One region of the Amycolatopsis speibonae genome, then DNA from elsewhere that is predicted to be linked to it. Evidence: riboswitches for the same ligand, from Rfam matches in the RefSeq annotation. Region 1 holds a riboswitch; the other holds the start of a gene.
What was found. A riboswitch is a leader RNA that binds a small molecule or an ion and turns the genes downstream of it on or off. The one in region 1 is predicted to bind glycine.
Positions count from the first base shown of each region.

Region 1 (7,262 bases):
ATGCGGCGCCATTCCTTCCGGATGCAGGGTCAGCCGCAGGACGTTGACCGGTGGCGTCATGAGGGCGGGCGAGACGAGGTCGGTCATGATCGAGACGCTCGAATTGGCGTCGACCAGGTTCCACCAGCGGTCGGCGACGGCGGCCGGGTACGGCTCGTGACTGGTCAGCAGCTGACGGACCGCCTTGCGGACCGCCGCCATCTCCGGGGCGCCGAGGCCGCTTTCGGCGTACGCGGGCGCGTAGCCCGCCGCCAGGAGCAGCTGATTGCGTTCCCGCAAAGGCACCTCCAGGTGTTCGCCGAGCCGCAGCACCATGTCACGGCTGGGCTTGGACCGGCCGGTCTCCACGAAGCTCAGATGCCGGGTGGAGATCTCCGCGGAGATGGCGAGGTCGAGCTGGCTGATCCGGCGGCGGTCGCGCCATTCCCGCAGGAGTTCGCCGACGGGGCGGCCCGCGCGGCTCGCGGTCAGTGTGGTCGTCACGATCACGAACCTACGCACCACCCGTGCCGGGCCGCCATTACCTCCCGCGTAATCGACGGGACCCATCTCCAGCCGACAGAGTTGCGGCATCGGTCACCCCGCAACGCAGTGGCCCCAACGAAAACGAGGAGACACCATGTCGGACATCCAGCGCGTCGCCGAGCAGTACATCGCCGTGTGGAACGAGACCGACGCCGACCAGCGCCGCGCGCTCATCGCCGAACTGTTCACCGAGGACGCCGCCTACACCGACCCACTCGGTGCCGTTGCCGGCCACGACGGTGTCGACGGCTTCATCGCCGGCGCTCAGGCCCAGTTCGCGGGCCTGAGGTTCAGCCTGCCCGCGGCCCCCGACGCGCACCACGACATCGCGCGGTTCCAGTGGTACCTCGGCCCGGAGGGCGTGGAAGAGCCGCTGGCGATCGGTTTCGACGTCATCACCGTCGAGGACGGGCGGATCAAGCAGGTGCTGGGTTTTCTGGACAAGATGCCCGGCTGAGGCTCAGGCGAAGGCCTCCGGCGGCGGGCAGGAGCAGACGAGGTTGCGGTCACCCGCGGCCCCGTCGATCCGCCGCACCGGAGGCCAGATCTTCGCCGCGCCGATACCGGCGGGGAAGACCGCGATCTCCCTGCTGTACGGGCGATCCCACGTCCCCACGAGGCAGCGGGCGGTATGCGGCGAGTTCCGCAGCGGGCTTGCCTCCACCGGCCACTCCCCCGCGGCGACCTTCTCGATCTCGCCGCGGATCGCGATCATCGCGTCGCAGAACCGGTCGAGCTCGCCGAGGTCCTCGCTCTCGGTGGGCTCGACCATGAGCGTTCCCGCGACCGGGAAGGACATCGTCGGCGCGTGGAGGCCGTAGTCGGCCAGCCGCTTGGCGACGTCGTCGACGGTGACACCGGTCCGCTTGGTGAGCGCGCGGAGGTCGAGGATGCATTCATGCGCGACCAGGCCGTCGTGCCCGGCGTACAGCACCGGGTAGTGCTCCGCGAGGCGCTTGGCGACGTAGTTGGCGTTCGCGACCGCGGTCAGCGTCGCGCGCCTGAGGCCTTCCGCCCCCATCATCCGGACGTAGGCCCAGGAGATCGGCAGGATCGACGCGCTCCCCCACGGCGCGGCGCTGATCGGGCCCACGCCGGTGGCCGGGCCGGCGTCCGGCTGCAGCGGGTGGTTCGGCAGGTACGGCGCCAGATGCGCGCGGACGCCGATCGGCCCGATGCCGGGTCCACCGCCGCCGTGCGGGATGCAGAAGGTCTTGTGCAGGTTGAGATGGGAGACGTCGGCGCCGAACCTGCCGTACTGCGCCACGCCGATCAGGGCGTTCAGATTGGCCCCGTCGACGTACACCTGGCCGCCAGCGTCGTGCACCAGCGCGCAGACCTCGCGGACGGTGTCCTCGTAGACGCCGTGCGTCGAGGGATAGGTGATCATGATCGCGGCCAGATCGGCCGCGTGCTCGTCCACGGTGGACTTGAGGTGCCCGAGGTCGATGTTGCCCTCGTCGTCGCATTTCACGACGACCACCCGCATGCCCGCCATCACCGCGCTGGCCGCGTTCGTCCCGTGCGCGCTCGACGGGATCAGGCAGACGTCACGCGCCGCGTTCCCGCGTTCGCGATGGTAGGCCCGGATCGCCAGCAGTCCCGCGAACTCGCCCTGGCTTCCGGCGTTCGGTTGCAGGGAAACCGCGTCGTAGCCGGTGATGCCGGCGAGCCACCGCTCCAGATCCTTCACGACGGTGAGCAGTCCGGCCGCGTCTTCGGCGGGCGCGAACGGATGCAGACCGGCGAACTCGGGCCAGGTGATCGGCTCCATTTCGGCCGTGGCGTTGAGTTTCATCGTGCACGAGCCCAACGGGATCATGCTCCTGTCGAGCGCGACGTCCTTGTCGGACAACGCCCTCAGGTACCGCAGCAGCGCCGTCTCCGAACGGTGCGCGTGGAAGACGGGATGGGTCAGGTAGTCGCTCGTGCGGCGCAGATCCGGCGGGAAACCGTCGGCGGTGTCCGCGTCGAGGGAGTCCACATCGGACACCGCGACCCCGAACGCCTTCCACACCAGGGAAAGATGCTCGCGGGTCGTCGTCTCGTCACAGGCGACGGCGACGTGATCCGCGTCCACGAGCCGGAGGTTGACCCCGAGTTCCCGTGCCGTGCCGACGACCCCTGCCGCCCGGCCGGGGACGGAAACCATGACGGTGTCGAAGAACTCGCAGTGCACGACGTCGACACCGCTTTCGGCGAGCCCAGCCGCGAGCACGGTCGCCATCCGGTGCGCGCGGTTCGCGATCGCGCGCAGGCCTTCGGGACCGTGGTACACCGCGTACATCGACGCGATCACCGCCAAGAGCACCTGGGCGGTGCAGATGTTGCTCGTCGCCTTCTCGCGGCGGATGTGCTGCTCGCGGGTCTGGAGCGCGAGCCGGTACGCGGGCGCGCCGTCGGCGTCCTTCGACACCCCCACCAGTCGCCCCGGCAGCTGCCGTTCGAGGCCCTGTCGGACGGCGAGATATGCCGCGTGCGGTCCACCGAAGCCCATCGGGACCCCGAACCGCTGCGTCGACCCGACCGCGACGTCGGCGCCGAGCTCGCCCGGCGACCGCAGCAGGGTCAGGGCCAGCGGGTCCGCCGCCATCACCACGGCCGCGCCCAGTGCCTTGGCCTCGGCGATGGTGTGGTCCCACTCGCGGACGGCACCCGAAGCGCCCGGATACGACAGCAGTACCCCGAAGAAGTCGCCGCCGAGGCCGAGTCCGGTGATGCCCTGGGAAAGGTCCGCGGTCACCAGCTCGATCCCGAGCGGCTCGGCGCGGGTGCGCAGGACCTCGATCGTCTGGGGCAGGGTGTCCTCGTCGACCACGAACCGGTTCGATTTCGCCTTGCCCGCGCGGCGGACCAACGTCATCGCCTCCGCCGCGGCGGTCGCCTCGTCCAGCATCGACGCGTTGGCGATCGGCAGGCCGGTCAGGTCGGCGACCATGGTCTGGAAGTTGAGCAGCGCTTCGAGGCGGCCTTGCGAGATCTCCGGCTGATACGGCGTGTACGCGGTGTACCAGGCCGGGCTCTCCAGCACGTTGCGGCGGATCACCGGCGGGGTCACGGTGTCGTGGTAACCGAGGCCGATCATCTGGACCATCGGCCGGTTGCGCGCGGCCAGGGCGCGGAGTTCGGCGAGCGCGCCCGTCTCGGTGGCGGGCGGCGGCAGCTCCGGCGGTGTCGCCGACTCCCGCAGCGACGCGGGGACGGCCCGCTCGGCGAGCTCGTCGAGAGAGGCGACGCCGACGACGTCGAGGATGCGCGCGAGCTCTTCGGCACCGGGACCGATATGCCGGTCCGCGAAGGGGGTTCCGGTTTCGAGGGCGGCCAGTGACACGGGCTCCATCGGGGACCTCCCAAGACGCGGGGGTGCGGCCGGGACGGCTTGTCCTGGCCCTCCCCACTCTGTCCGTACCCCCATGGGGCGCCTGAGAGTTTCGCCCGTGGGTTGAGTCGGGCTTGCACCGTCGGCGGGGCCGCCAGGTGGTGACCTGGCGACTCACTTTCCAGAGGCGTCTAGTCCGCGCGGTCCAGGGTGCCTGAGAGGTTCCGGGGAGGACTTGCTCCTTCGGCGCCGAGCTGTTATCGGCTCGGTCTCTCCCGCGCGGATTCGTCGACCGCGGAAGTGAGCCTACCCTGCCGCTCACGCGGCCTCATGATCAGCCGGTGCGACGTGCGTTACGGCGCTGCGTGAGCTCGTCCGGCGTGACGGTTTCGATCACGCCGCCGTCGGCCCGCTCGGCCTGGAACTCGTGGATGGTGCCGCTGATCTCCTGCATCGCCCCGCTGACCGCGATGCCGAAAACGCCCTGTCCGCCCTGGAGTAAATCGACGATCTCTTCGGGCGAGGTGCACTCGTAGACGGTGGTGCCGTCGGAGAACAGGGTGACCCTGGCGAGGTCGCGGACGCCACGCAGCCGGAGGTGATCGACGGCGACGCGGATGTTCTGCAGGGAGACGCCGGTGTCCAGCAGGCGCTTGACGACCTTCAGGACGAGGATGTCCTTGAACGAGTAGAGCCGCTGCGAACCGGAACCGTGCGCCGTGCGGATGCTCGGCGCGACCAGCTTCGTCCGGGCCCAGTAGTCGAGCTGCCGGTAGGTGATCCCGGCGATCTGACAGGCGGCGGGACCGCGGTAGCCGACGAGTTCGTCCGGGAGGGAAGAGTCTGGGAACAGCTCGCCCTGCTCGCCGTCAGCGACCGGAACGAGCGGCTCTTGAGGGCTACCAGCCTCGACCACGCCATGCCTCCCCTCGCCCGACCTGGCGGCCGGCGAACAAAGCCGCGCGGACCCACGTGAGTCCGCACCGGAGTCAACCGTCAAGACGAATGCCCCAGACATCCGAATCACACCTTGGCGATTTACCTCCATTGACGGTAAGCGCGTCCGGCAAAGCGGTCAACGCGACGCGCGGTCGACCTCAAGCTCTTCTTGAGGCTTGCCAGCGCCAGTCCCCCGTTCGGCCGCGCTCTTGCCACTTTTACTCAGCCGTGTTATTTTTTACTCATGCAAGTAAACCCCTCCACCCAAAGTGCCATGCAAGAGGTCCAGGCGGAGCTGGGGCTGTCGGTCACCGAAGCCGCGCGGCGGGCCCAGATCATCGGCGCCACTATCGCGACGATCTCCGAGCTCGGCTACCACAAGACGTCGTTCGCGAAGATCAAGGAACGGGCCGGGCTGTCCAGCACCCGGATCATCTCGTACCACTTCACCAACAAGGCCGGCCTGATGCAGGCCGTGGTCACCACCGCGACCGGGATGAAGGACAAGTTCCTCGAGGAGCGGATCCAGGGCACGACCGACCGGGCCGGGCTCTTGCGCGGCTACATCGAATCGGAGATCGCGTTCCTCGGCTCGTACCCGGAACTGGTGCGGGTCATGGTCGAGCTGGGGTCGAGCGGCTCGGACGCCGAGGGCTGGTTCATGTCGGCGCCGATGGTCGAGGAGTTCCGGACCGGGCGGCTCGAACGCCAGCTGCGGCAGGGGCAACAGGACGGCTCTTTCGGCGACTTCGCAGCGGACGTGATGGCGCTGTCGATCGCGCAGGCCGTCGACGGTGTCGCCGCGAAGTTCGCGGCGGACCCGAAGTCGGACCTGGAGCGGTACGGGCGGGAACTGGCGGACCTGTTCGTCAAGGCGACCGCGGCCTGAGGTCCCGGGGCCGCCGGGGGGCAGTCGTGAGCGTTTTGGGTCGTTCTGACGACCTGAGACACTCACGACCATCTGGACCAACTCGGTTCCGAGCCCTTGGCTCGTTTGAAGTACGTGAAGGCCCCCTTCACGTACTTGGGGAAGGGGTCCTTCACGCGCAGCCGCTGTGACTGCTGGGGCCAGCGTGGCGATCTGGAGGGTAGCGAAGGCCTCCTTCACTACCCTCAAGGTAGGCAAGGGGCCCTTCACGGACCGGACCGGCGAGCAACCCCAGCCAGAGCCCGGCACCCAAGACACCCTCGGCGCGCACCTGGCCGAAGAATCACCACACGCAAGAAGAAGGGGCGGCGCCACCGGCGCCGCCCCTTCGTTCAAGATTTCAGGATGTGATCAGGTGTCCGCGCCGCGGAAGTCCTCGGGCGAGACGGAGTCGAGGAACTCGCGGAACTTCTCGACCTCGTCCTCCTGCTCGTCGGGGATGATGAGGCCCGCTTCCTCCAGCACCGCGTCGACGGCGTGGATCGGCACCCCCACCCGCAGCGCCAGTGCCACCGAATCGCTCGGTCGCGCCGAAACCCGGATGTCCCCGTCGAAGACCAGTTCCGCGAAGAACGTTCCTTCCTTCAGATCGGTGATGACGACCTGTTCCAGCTCGCGGCCCAGCGCCCCGATGACCTCCTTGAGCAGGTCATGGGTGAGCGGACGGGCCGGGCGGACTCCCTGCTGCTCCAAGGCGATGGCCGTGGCCTCGACCGAGCCGATCCAGATCGGCAGATAACGCTCGCCTTCGGTTTCCCGCAGCAACAAGATCGGCTGATTCGCGGGTAGCTCCACCCGCACGCCGACGACGCGCATCTCGCTCATCGGGCTTCGCCTCCCTCTCGTGCGCACGGGCCGCAACGCTTGTCTCGACGACCAAGCGACGGCAGTCCCGACGCTACCCGTCTTCCGAGCGCTGTGCTCGCTGTCTCCGACATTCCCGGTTCGCCCGCGGCAAACCCAACTCCACGGTACGGCATTGGATGCCGAACATTCAGTCATTGACAAGTGGCCTCACGGCGGTTTCCGGTCCCCGGAACCACTCAACCGCCCGTGACAGCCCGTATTCCGGCCTTCACCAAGAGCGTATGTAACGCCACGGTCAGTGCGGCGAGCTCTCGGACGACCTCGTCGCCCCTCGCCTGGGCATCCTCGTCACGATGCCGATACACCGGGGTCACGATCTGCTCCAGCAGGCCGACCTCGCGATCGGCCGCGGCCCGGAAGGCACGCAGATGTCTCGGCTCTATACCGAATTCGGTCATCGCTTTCACGGTCTTCGCCACGAGGACCGCGTCGGGATCGAAGAAACCCGCCGCTCCTGGGCGGACGAGACCGTATTGCCGCAGCTCAGCCAGGGTAGCGGCGTCGATGCCTGCCTGGCGGAGCAGATCTTCCTCGGTCAGCCTGATCTCGCGATCGGTCTCGAAGTCCCCGGGGGACGGCAGTCCGCCGTTTTCCCCGGGGGCTTCGAGCGAAACGAGTTTCCGCGGCGGCTTGGGCAGTTCCGCCGAAGGCGCGGCGCCCTGATCCGCCGCGTCCAGCTGTTCC
Region 1 is NZ_JBHRWK010000005.1:11,956-19,217, forward strand. Features, by position in the region: gene ACFOSH_RS02095 (helix-turn-helix domain-containing protein) at 1-489, opposite strand, end outside; gene ACFOSH_RS02100 (nuclear transport factor 2 family protein) at 620-982, shown strand; gene gcvP (aminomethyl-transferring glycine dehydrogenase) at 986-3,865, opposite strand; glycine riboswitch at 4,036-4,132, opposite strand; gene ACFOSH_RS02110 (MerR family transcriptional regulator) at 4,179-4,760, opposite strand; gene ACFOSH_RS02115 (TetR/AcrR family transcriptional regulator) at 5,058-5,672, shown strand; gene ACFOSH_RS02120 (bifunctional nuclease family protein) at 6,063-6,536, opposite strand; gene ftsR (transcriptional regulator FtsR) at 6,755-7,262, opposite strand, start outside.

Region 2 (7,262 bases), on a different contig from region 1:
GTGTCGATCTGGCAGAAGTCACACCGACGGGTGCACTGGTCGCCACCGATCAGGAACGTGGCCTCGCGGTCTTCCCAGCATTCGTAGATGTTGGGACAACCGGCCTCCTCGCACACGGTGTGGAGGCCTTCCCGCTTGACCAGGCCCTTGAGCTCGGTGAACTCGGGGCCCATCCGGGCGCGCGTCTTGATCCACGGCGGCTTCTTCTCGATCGGGGTCTGCGCGTTGCGGACTTCGAGCCGGAGAAGTTTGCGCCCCTCGGGGACCGCGCTCATCGGTTGAGGTCCGCGTACAGCGGGTGCTTCTTCGCGAGGAGTTCGACCCGGGCGGACAGCGACCGGCGCAGGGCCTCGTCGAAGTCCGGGCGCAGCGCCTCGGCGATGATGTCGGAGACCTCGGCGAAGTCCTCGGCGCCGAAGCCGCGGGTCGCCAGGGCAGGGGTGCCGATGCGCAGGCCCGAGGTGATCATCGGCGGACGCGGGTCGAACGGGACGGCGTTGCGGTTGACCGTAATGCCGACCGAGTGCAGCCGGTCCTCGGCCTGCTGACCGTCCAAAGCGGAGTTGACCAGGTCGACGAGCACCAGGTGCACGTCGGTGCCGCCGGTCAGCACGCGGACGCCCGCTTCGGAGCAGTCCGTGCGGGAGAGGCGGTCGGCCAGGATCTTCGCGCCTTCGAGGACACGCTGCTGACGCTCGCGGAACTCCTCGCTCGCGGCGATCTTGAGCGCGACGGCCTTGGCGGCGATGACGTGCTCCAGCGGGCCGCCCTGCTGGCCGGGGAACACCGCCGAGTTGATCTTCTTGGCGAGTTCCTGGCGGGACAGGATGATGCCGCCGCGCGGACCGCCGAGGGTCTTGTGCGTGGTCGTGGTGACGATGTCCGCGTACGGCACCGGGCTCGGGTGCAGCCCGGCCGCGACGAGACCGGCGAAGTGCGCCATGTCGACCATGACCTTCGCGCCGACCTCGTCGGCGATGCGGCGGAACTCGGCGAAGTCGAGCTGACGCGGGTACGCCGACCAGCCGGCGATGATCAGCTTCGGCTTGTGCTCCTTGGCGAGGCGCTCGATCTCCTCGACGTCGACGATCCCGGTCTCCTTGTCGACGTGGTACGCGACGACGTTGTAGAGCTTGCCGGAAAAGTTGATCTTCATCCCGTGGGTCAGGTGACCGCCGTGGGCGAGGTCGAGACCGAGGATGGTGTCGCCGGGGTTGAGCACCGCGACCATGGCGGCGGCGTTGGCCTGCGCGCCCGAATGCGGCTGGACGTTGGCGTGCTCGGCGCCGAACAGCGCCTTCGCGCGGTCGATCGCCAGCTGCTCGATGACGTCGACGTGTTCACAACCGCCGTAGTAGCGGCGGCCGGGGTAGCCCTCGGCGTACTTGTTGGTCAGCACCGAACCCTGCGCCTCGAGCACGCCCACCGGGGCGAAGTTCTCCGAGGCGATCATCTCCAGGGTCGACTGCTGCCGGTCGAGTTCGGCCGCGACGGCGGTGGCGACCTCGGGGTCCACTTCGGACAGGGCAGCGTTGAACATGTCAGTTCTCCTGGGTGAGCACGGCGTAGGCCTGGGCGTCGAGCAGGGCGGGCACGTCGCCGGACAGACGCACCTTCAGGAGCCATCCTTCGGCGTACGGGTCCGAGTTGACGATCTCGGGGGTGTCCGTTGTGGCCTCGTTCACCTCGACGACCTCGCCGTCCACGGGTGCGTACAGCTCGCTGACCGACTTGGTCGACTCGACCTCGCCGAACACCTCGCCCGCGGTGACGGTGTCGCCGACCGAGGGAAGCTGGACGAACACGATGTCACCGAGCGATTCGGCGGCGAAGGCGGTGATGCCCACGGTGGCGACGCCGTCGACGACGTTCAGCCACTCGTGTTCCTTCGTGTACTTCAGGTCCTGGGGGATGCTCATGATGGTGAAAGGGCCTTTCAGGCGCGGGAGTAGAAGGGCAGGGCGACGACCTCGACGGGCTCGATACGGCCCCGGATGTCGACGGAAAGCTCGGTGCCGGGCTCGGAGTGCTCCCGGTCCACATAGGCCATGGCGATCGGGTAGCCCAGGGTCGGCGACAGGGCGCCGCTGGTGACCTCGCCGATCTCGGTCTCGCCGGACAGGACGGTGTAGCCGTGGCGCGGCGCGCGACGGCCGGAGCCCTTGAGCCCGACACGGACGCGGGGGACGTCCTTCTTGGACAGCTCTTCGAGCGCGGCCTTGCCGACGAAGTCGTTCGGCTTCTCGAACTTGACGACGCGGCCGAGACCGGCTTCGAACGGGCTCAGCTGGAGGCTGAGTTCGTTGCCGTACAACGGCATTCCCGCTTCGAGACGCAGCGTGTCGCGGCAGGCCAGACCGGCCGGGAGCAGGCCGTGCGGCTCACCGGCCTCGGTGAGGATGCGCCAGACGGCGGGCGCCTCACCGGCCGGGACGTACAGCTCGAAGCCGTCCTCGCCGGTGTAGCCAGTGCGGGCGAGCAGGACGTCGTGACCCTTCACGACGGCCGGGACGCTCGCGTAGTACTTGAGCGCGCCCAGGTCGGCGTCGGTGACGGCGCCGAGGATCTCGACGGCCTTCGGGCCCTGGACGGCGATCAGCGCGACGTCCTCGGACCTGTTGTCGACGACGGCGTCGAATCCGGCGACCCGCTCGGCCAGCGCCGCGGCGACCACGGCGGCGTTGCCCGCGTTGGCCACGACCAGGAACTTCTCGTCGGCGAGACGGTAGACGACCAGGTCGTCCAGCACGCCGCCGGTCTCGTCGCAGATCATCGTGTAGCGCGCCCTGCCCGGCTTGACGCCGGACAGGTTGCCGACCAGCGCGAAGTCGAGGACGTCGGCTGCCTGCGGGCCGGTCACCTCGATCTCGGCCATATGGGACAGGTCGAACAGGCCCGCGGTCTCGCGGACCGCCTTGTGCTCCGCCAGTTCACTGCTGTAGCGGATCGGCATCGACCAGCCCGCGAAGTCGGTGAACAGCGCACCCAGTCCTTTGTGGACTCCGTGCAGGGACGTCTCTTTCGACATCAAGTGCCTCAGTTCTCGTAGGCGTTGAGCGGCGGGCAGGAGCAGACGAGGTTACGGTCCCCGCGCGCACCGTCGATGCGACGCACCGGGGGCCAGTACTTGGCCTTGCGGTTCACCCCGGCGGGGTACACCGCGAGTTCGCGGTCATACGGCAGGTCCCAGTCGCCGACCAGGGTTTCGGCGGTGTGCGGGGCGTTGCGCAGCGGGCTGTTGTCCGCGGCCCACTTGCCCTGCGCGACGGCGTCGATCTCCGCGCGGATGGCGATCATCGCCGCGATGAAGCGGTCGATCTCGCCGAGGTCCTCGGATTCGGTCGGCTCGACCATCAGCGTGCCCGCGACCGGGAACGACATGGTCGGGGCGTGGAAACCGTAGTCGATCAGGCGCTTCGCCACGTCGTCGACGCTGACACCGGTCTCCTTGGTGAGCCCGCGCAGGTCGAGGATGCACTCGTGCGCGACGAGGCCGTCCTGGCCGGTGTAGAGCACCGGGTAGTACTGGTTGAGGCGCTTGGCGACGTAGTTCGCGGCGAGCACGGCGACCTGGGTCGCGGCGGTGAGCCCGCCGGCGCCCATCATGCGGACGTACGCCCACGAGATCGGCAGGATCGACGCCGAGCCGTACGGGGCGGCGCTGATCGGGCCGACGCCGGTCGAGGGACCGGCCTTCTCCAGCAGCGGGTGGTTCGGCAGGTACGGCGCGAGGTGCGCGCGGACCGCGACCGGGCCGACGCCGGGGCCGCCGCCACCGTGCGGGATGCAGAAGGTCTTGTGCAGGTTCAGGTGCGAGACGTCGCCGCCGAACTCACCCGGCTTGGCGAGCCCCAGCAGGGCGTTGAGGTTCGCGCCGTCGACGTAGACCTGGCCGCCCGCGTCGTGGACGATCTTGGCCAGCTCGTCGATGCCGTGCTCGTACACGCCGTGCGTGGACGGGTACGTCACCATGATCGCGGAGAGCGTTTCGCGGTTCGCGTCGACCTTGGCGCGCAGGTCTTCGAGGTCGACGTTGCCTTCGGCGGTGCACTTGACCACGACGACGCGCATCCCGGCCATCACCGCGGAGGCGGCGTTCGTGCCGTGCGCGGACGACGGGATCAGGCAGACCTCGCGCTCGGCCTGGCCGTTCGCGTGGTGGTAAGCACGAATGGCCAGGAGTCCGGCGAGCTCGCCCTGGCTGCCCGCGTTCGGCTGCAGCGACACCTTGTCGTAGCCGGTGACCTCGGCCAGCCAGGTCGACAGCTGCTCGACCAGCACGTGGTATCCCTCGGCCTGGTCAGCGGGGGCGAACGGGTGGATACCCGCGAACTCGCGCCAGCTGATCGGCTCCATCTCGGTGGTGGCGTTGAGCTTCATCGTGCAGGAGCCGAGCGGGATCATGCCGCGGTCGAGCGCGTAGTCCAGGTCGGACAGGCTGCGGAGGTAGCGCAGCATCGCGGTCTCGGAGCGGTGGGAGTGGAAGACCTCGTGGGTGAGGTACTCGCTCTCGCGGTGCAGGCCGGTGGGCAGGGCCTGCGCGTCTTCGGCCTTGTTTTCGACGCCGAAAGCGTTGAGCACCTTGGCGATGATCGCGGGCGTGGTGACCTCGTCGACGGCGATGCGGACGTGGTCGGCGTCGACCGGGCCGAGGTTGATCCCGTTCTCGCGCGCGACGGCGACGACCGCTTCGGCCTGTCCGGGCATGCGGGCGAGGACGGTGTCGAAGAAGCCCTCGTGGACGACCTCGACGCCGCCCGCGCGCAGCGCGTCGGCCAGTCCGGCGGCGAGCTCGTGGACGCGGGCGGCGATGCGCTTGAGGCCGTCCGGACCGTGGTAGACCGCGTACATCGCGGCGAGCACGGCGGGCAGGACCTGCGCGGTGCAGATGTTGGAGGTCGCCTTCTCTCGGCGGATGTGCTGCTCGCGGGTCTGCAGGGCGAGGCGGTACGCGGGGTTGCCGTCGGCGTCGACCGAGACGCCGACGAGGCGGCCCGGCAGCGAACGCTCGAGCCCGGCGCGGACGGCCATGTACCCGGCGTGCGGGCCGCCGTAGCCGAGCGGGACACCGAAGCGCTGGGTGGAACCGGCGGCGATGTCGGCGCCGAACTCGCCCGGCGCGGTGACCAGCGTGAGGGCGAGCAGGTCGGCGGCGACGGTGTACAGCGCACCGGCGGCCTTCGCGGTCTCGGAGATGGCGGAGTAGAAGCCCGCGCCGCGCAGCACGCCGGAAGCGCCCGGGTACTGGACGACGACGCCGAAGAACTCCTCCGGCAGCCCGGTGAGCAGGTCGCGGACCTCGACCTCGACGCCCATGGCCTCGGCGCGGGTGCGGACTACGGCGATGGTCTGCGGCAGGCACTCGGCGTCGAGGACGACCTTGTTCGACTTCACCTTCGACGCGCGGCGCATCAGCATGACGGCCTCGGCGACCGCGGTGGACTCGTCGAGCAGGGAGGCGTTCGCGGTGGCGAGACCGGCCAGTTCGGAGACCATGGTCTGGAAGTTGAGGAGGGCTTCGAGACGGCCCTGCGAGATCTCCGGCTGATACGGCGTGTACGCCGTATACCAGGCCGGGTTCTCCAGCACGTTGCGGCGGATGACCGCCGGGGTGACCGTGTCGTGGAAGCCGAGGCCGATCATCTGCGTCATCGGCTTGTTGAGCGCGGCGAGCGCGCGGAGCTCCGCGATGGCGTCCTCTTCGGACGCGGCGGGCGGGAGTTCGAGGTCACGGGTGACCCGGATCGCGGACGGCACCGCGGCCTGCACCAGGGCATCGAGACTGCCGTAGCCGACCTCGGCGAGCATCTTGGCCTGCTCGGACTCCGAGGGGCCGATGTGCCGGTCGTCGAAGGACGTACTGGTCAAGGGAGCTCCTTGGGTCAGGCGCCGGATAGACCGGTGCGCCGGGAACTCCCCCTCTGTCATGGCACCTGAGAGTTTCACCACCGTTGAGGGTGGCTTTCACCTTGGGTGAGGCGCACTTGCGCGCCTGCTTTCCAGAGTGGCCTCGCGGAAGCGGTAGTGGATACCTGAGAGATTCCGGGGAGTTTGCTCCTTCGGTGCCCCACCACGTTCGTGAGGGCTCTCCCGCTCCAGCTCGACGGCCCGATCTGCAGTTGTGCGCACACCGTACCTGGCGTGTTCAGCGCACGTCTACTTCTGGCCGGGCACGTCACTTCTCCCGTTCGCCCGGACACCCGGCGTGCCCGGACGACCGGGTCCGGTTCAGGCGTTCTCCATCAGTGACGAAGCCTCGGCAGTCCGTGAAGGCCTCCTTCCCTACCTTGAGCGTAGGGAAGGAGGCCTTCACGGACCTCGCGAGCAGGCAAAACGCATTTAGAGGACGAAATGCGGCAGGTCAGAGGGGGGTGACGTAGGCGCCCGAGATGCCGCCGTCCACCAGGAACTGCGAAGCGGTGATGAACGAGGCGTCGTCGCTCGCCAGGAAGGCGACCGCGCCCGCGATCTCCTCCGGCTCCGCGAACCGCCCGACCGGCACGTGCACCAGCCGCCGCGCGGCCCGCTCGGGGTCCTTCGCGAACAGTTCCTTCAGCAGCGGCGTGTTCACCGGCCCCGGGCACAGCGCGTTGACCCGGATGTTCTCCCGCGCGAACTGCACGCCCAGTTCCCGGCTCATCGCCAGCACGCCGCCCTTGGACGCGGTGTAGGAGATCTGCGACGTCGCCGCGCCCATCACCGCGACGAACGAAGCCGTGTTGATGATCGAGCCCTTGCCTTGGCGCCGCATATGCGGCAGCACCGCCTTGCAGCACAGGTACACCGAGGTCAGGTTGACCTTCTGCACCTTCTCCCACGCGTCGATGCCGGTGGTGAGGATCGAGTCGTCCTCGGGCGGGGAGATGCCGGCGTTGTTGAACGCGACGTCGACCGAGCCGAACTGGTCCACAGTGGTCTGGAACAGGGCCTCGACCTGGTCGGCGTCGGTGACGTCGGCCTGCACGAACAGGCCGCCGACCTCGTCGGCCGCGGCTTCGCCCGCCTCGGCGGAGATGTCACCGATGACGACCTTCGCGCCCTCGCTCGCCAGCCGCCGCGCGGTGGCGAGGCCGATGCCGCTGCTCCCGCCGGTGATGACCGCGACGCGGCCTTCGAAACGCTGCACCATTTAATCCTCCGTGCTGATAAAGACGTTCTTGGTCTCGGTGAAGGCGTCGACAGCGTCCGGCCCGAGTTCACGGCCCAGCCCGGACTGCTTGAATCCGCCGAACGGCGTCCAGTACCGGACGGACGAATGCGAG
Region 2 is NZ_JBHRWK010000058.1:30,219-37,480, reverse strand. Features, by position in the region: gene lipA (lipoyl synthase) at 1-275, opposite strand, end outside; gene glyA (serine hydroxymethyltransferase) at 272-1,540, opposite strand; gene gcvH (glycine cleavage system protein GcvH) at 1,542-1,919, opposite strand; gene gcvT (glycine cleavage system aminomethyltransferase GcvT) at 1,937-3,028, opposite strand; gene gcvP (aminomethyl-transferring glycine dehydrogenase) at 3,037-5,868, opposite strand; glycine riboswitch at 5,912-6,013, opposite strand; gene ACFOSH_RS30945 (3-oxoacyl-ACP reductase) at 6,362-7,129, opposite strand; gene ACFOSH_RS30940 (aldehyde dehydrogenase family protein) at 7,130-7,262, opposite strand, start outside.
Region 2: it holds a riboswitch for glycine, as region 1 does, so the genes downstream of both, gcvP (aminomethyl-transferring glycine dehydrogenase) here and gcvP (aminomethyl-transferring glycine dehydrogenase) in region 1, are expected to answer to the same signal.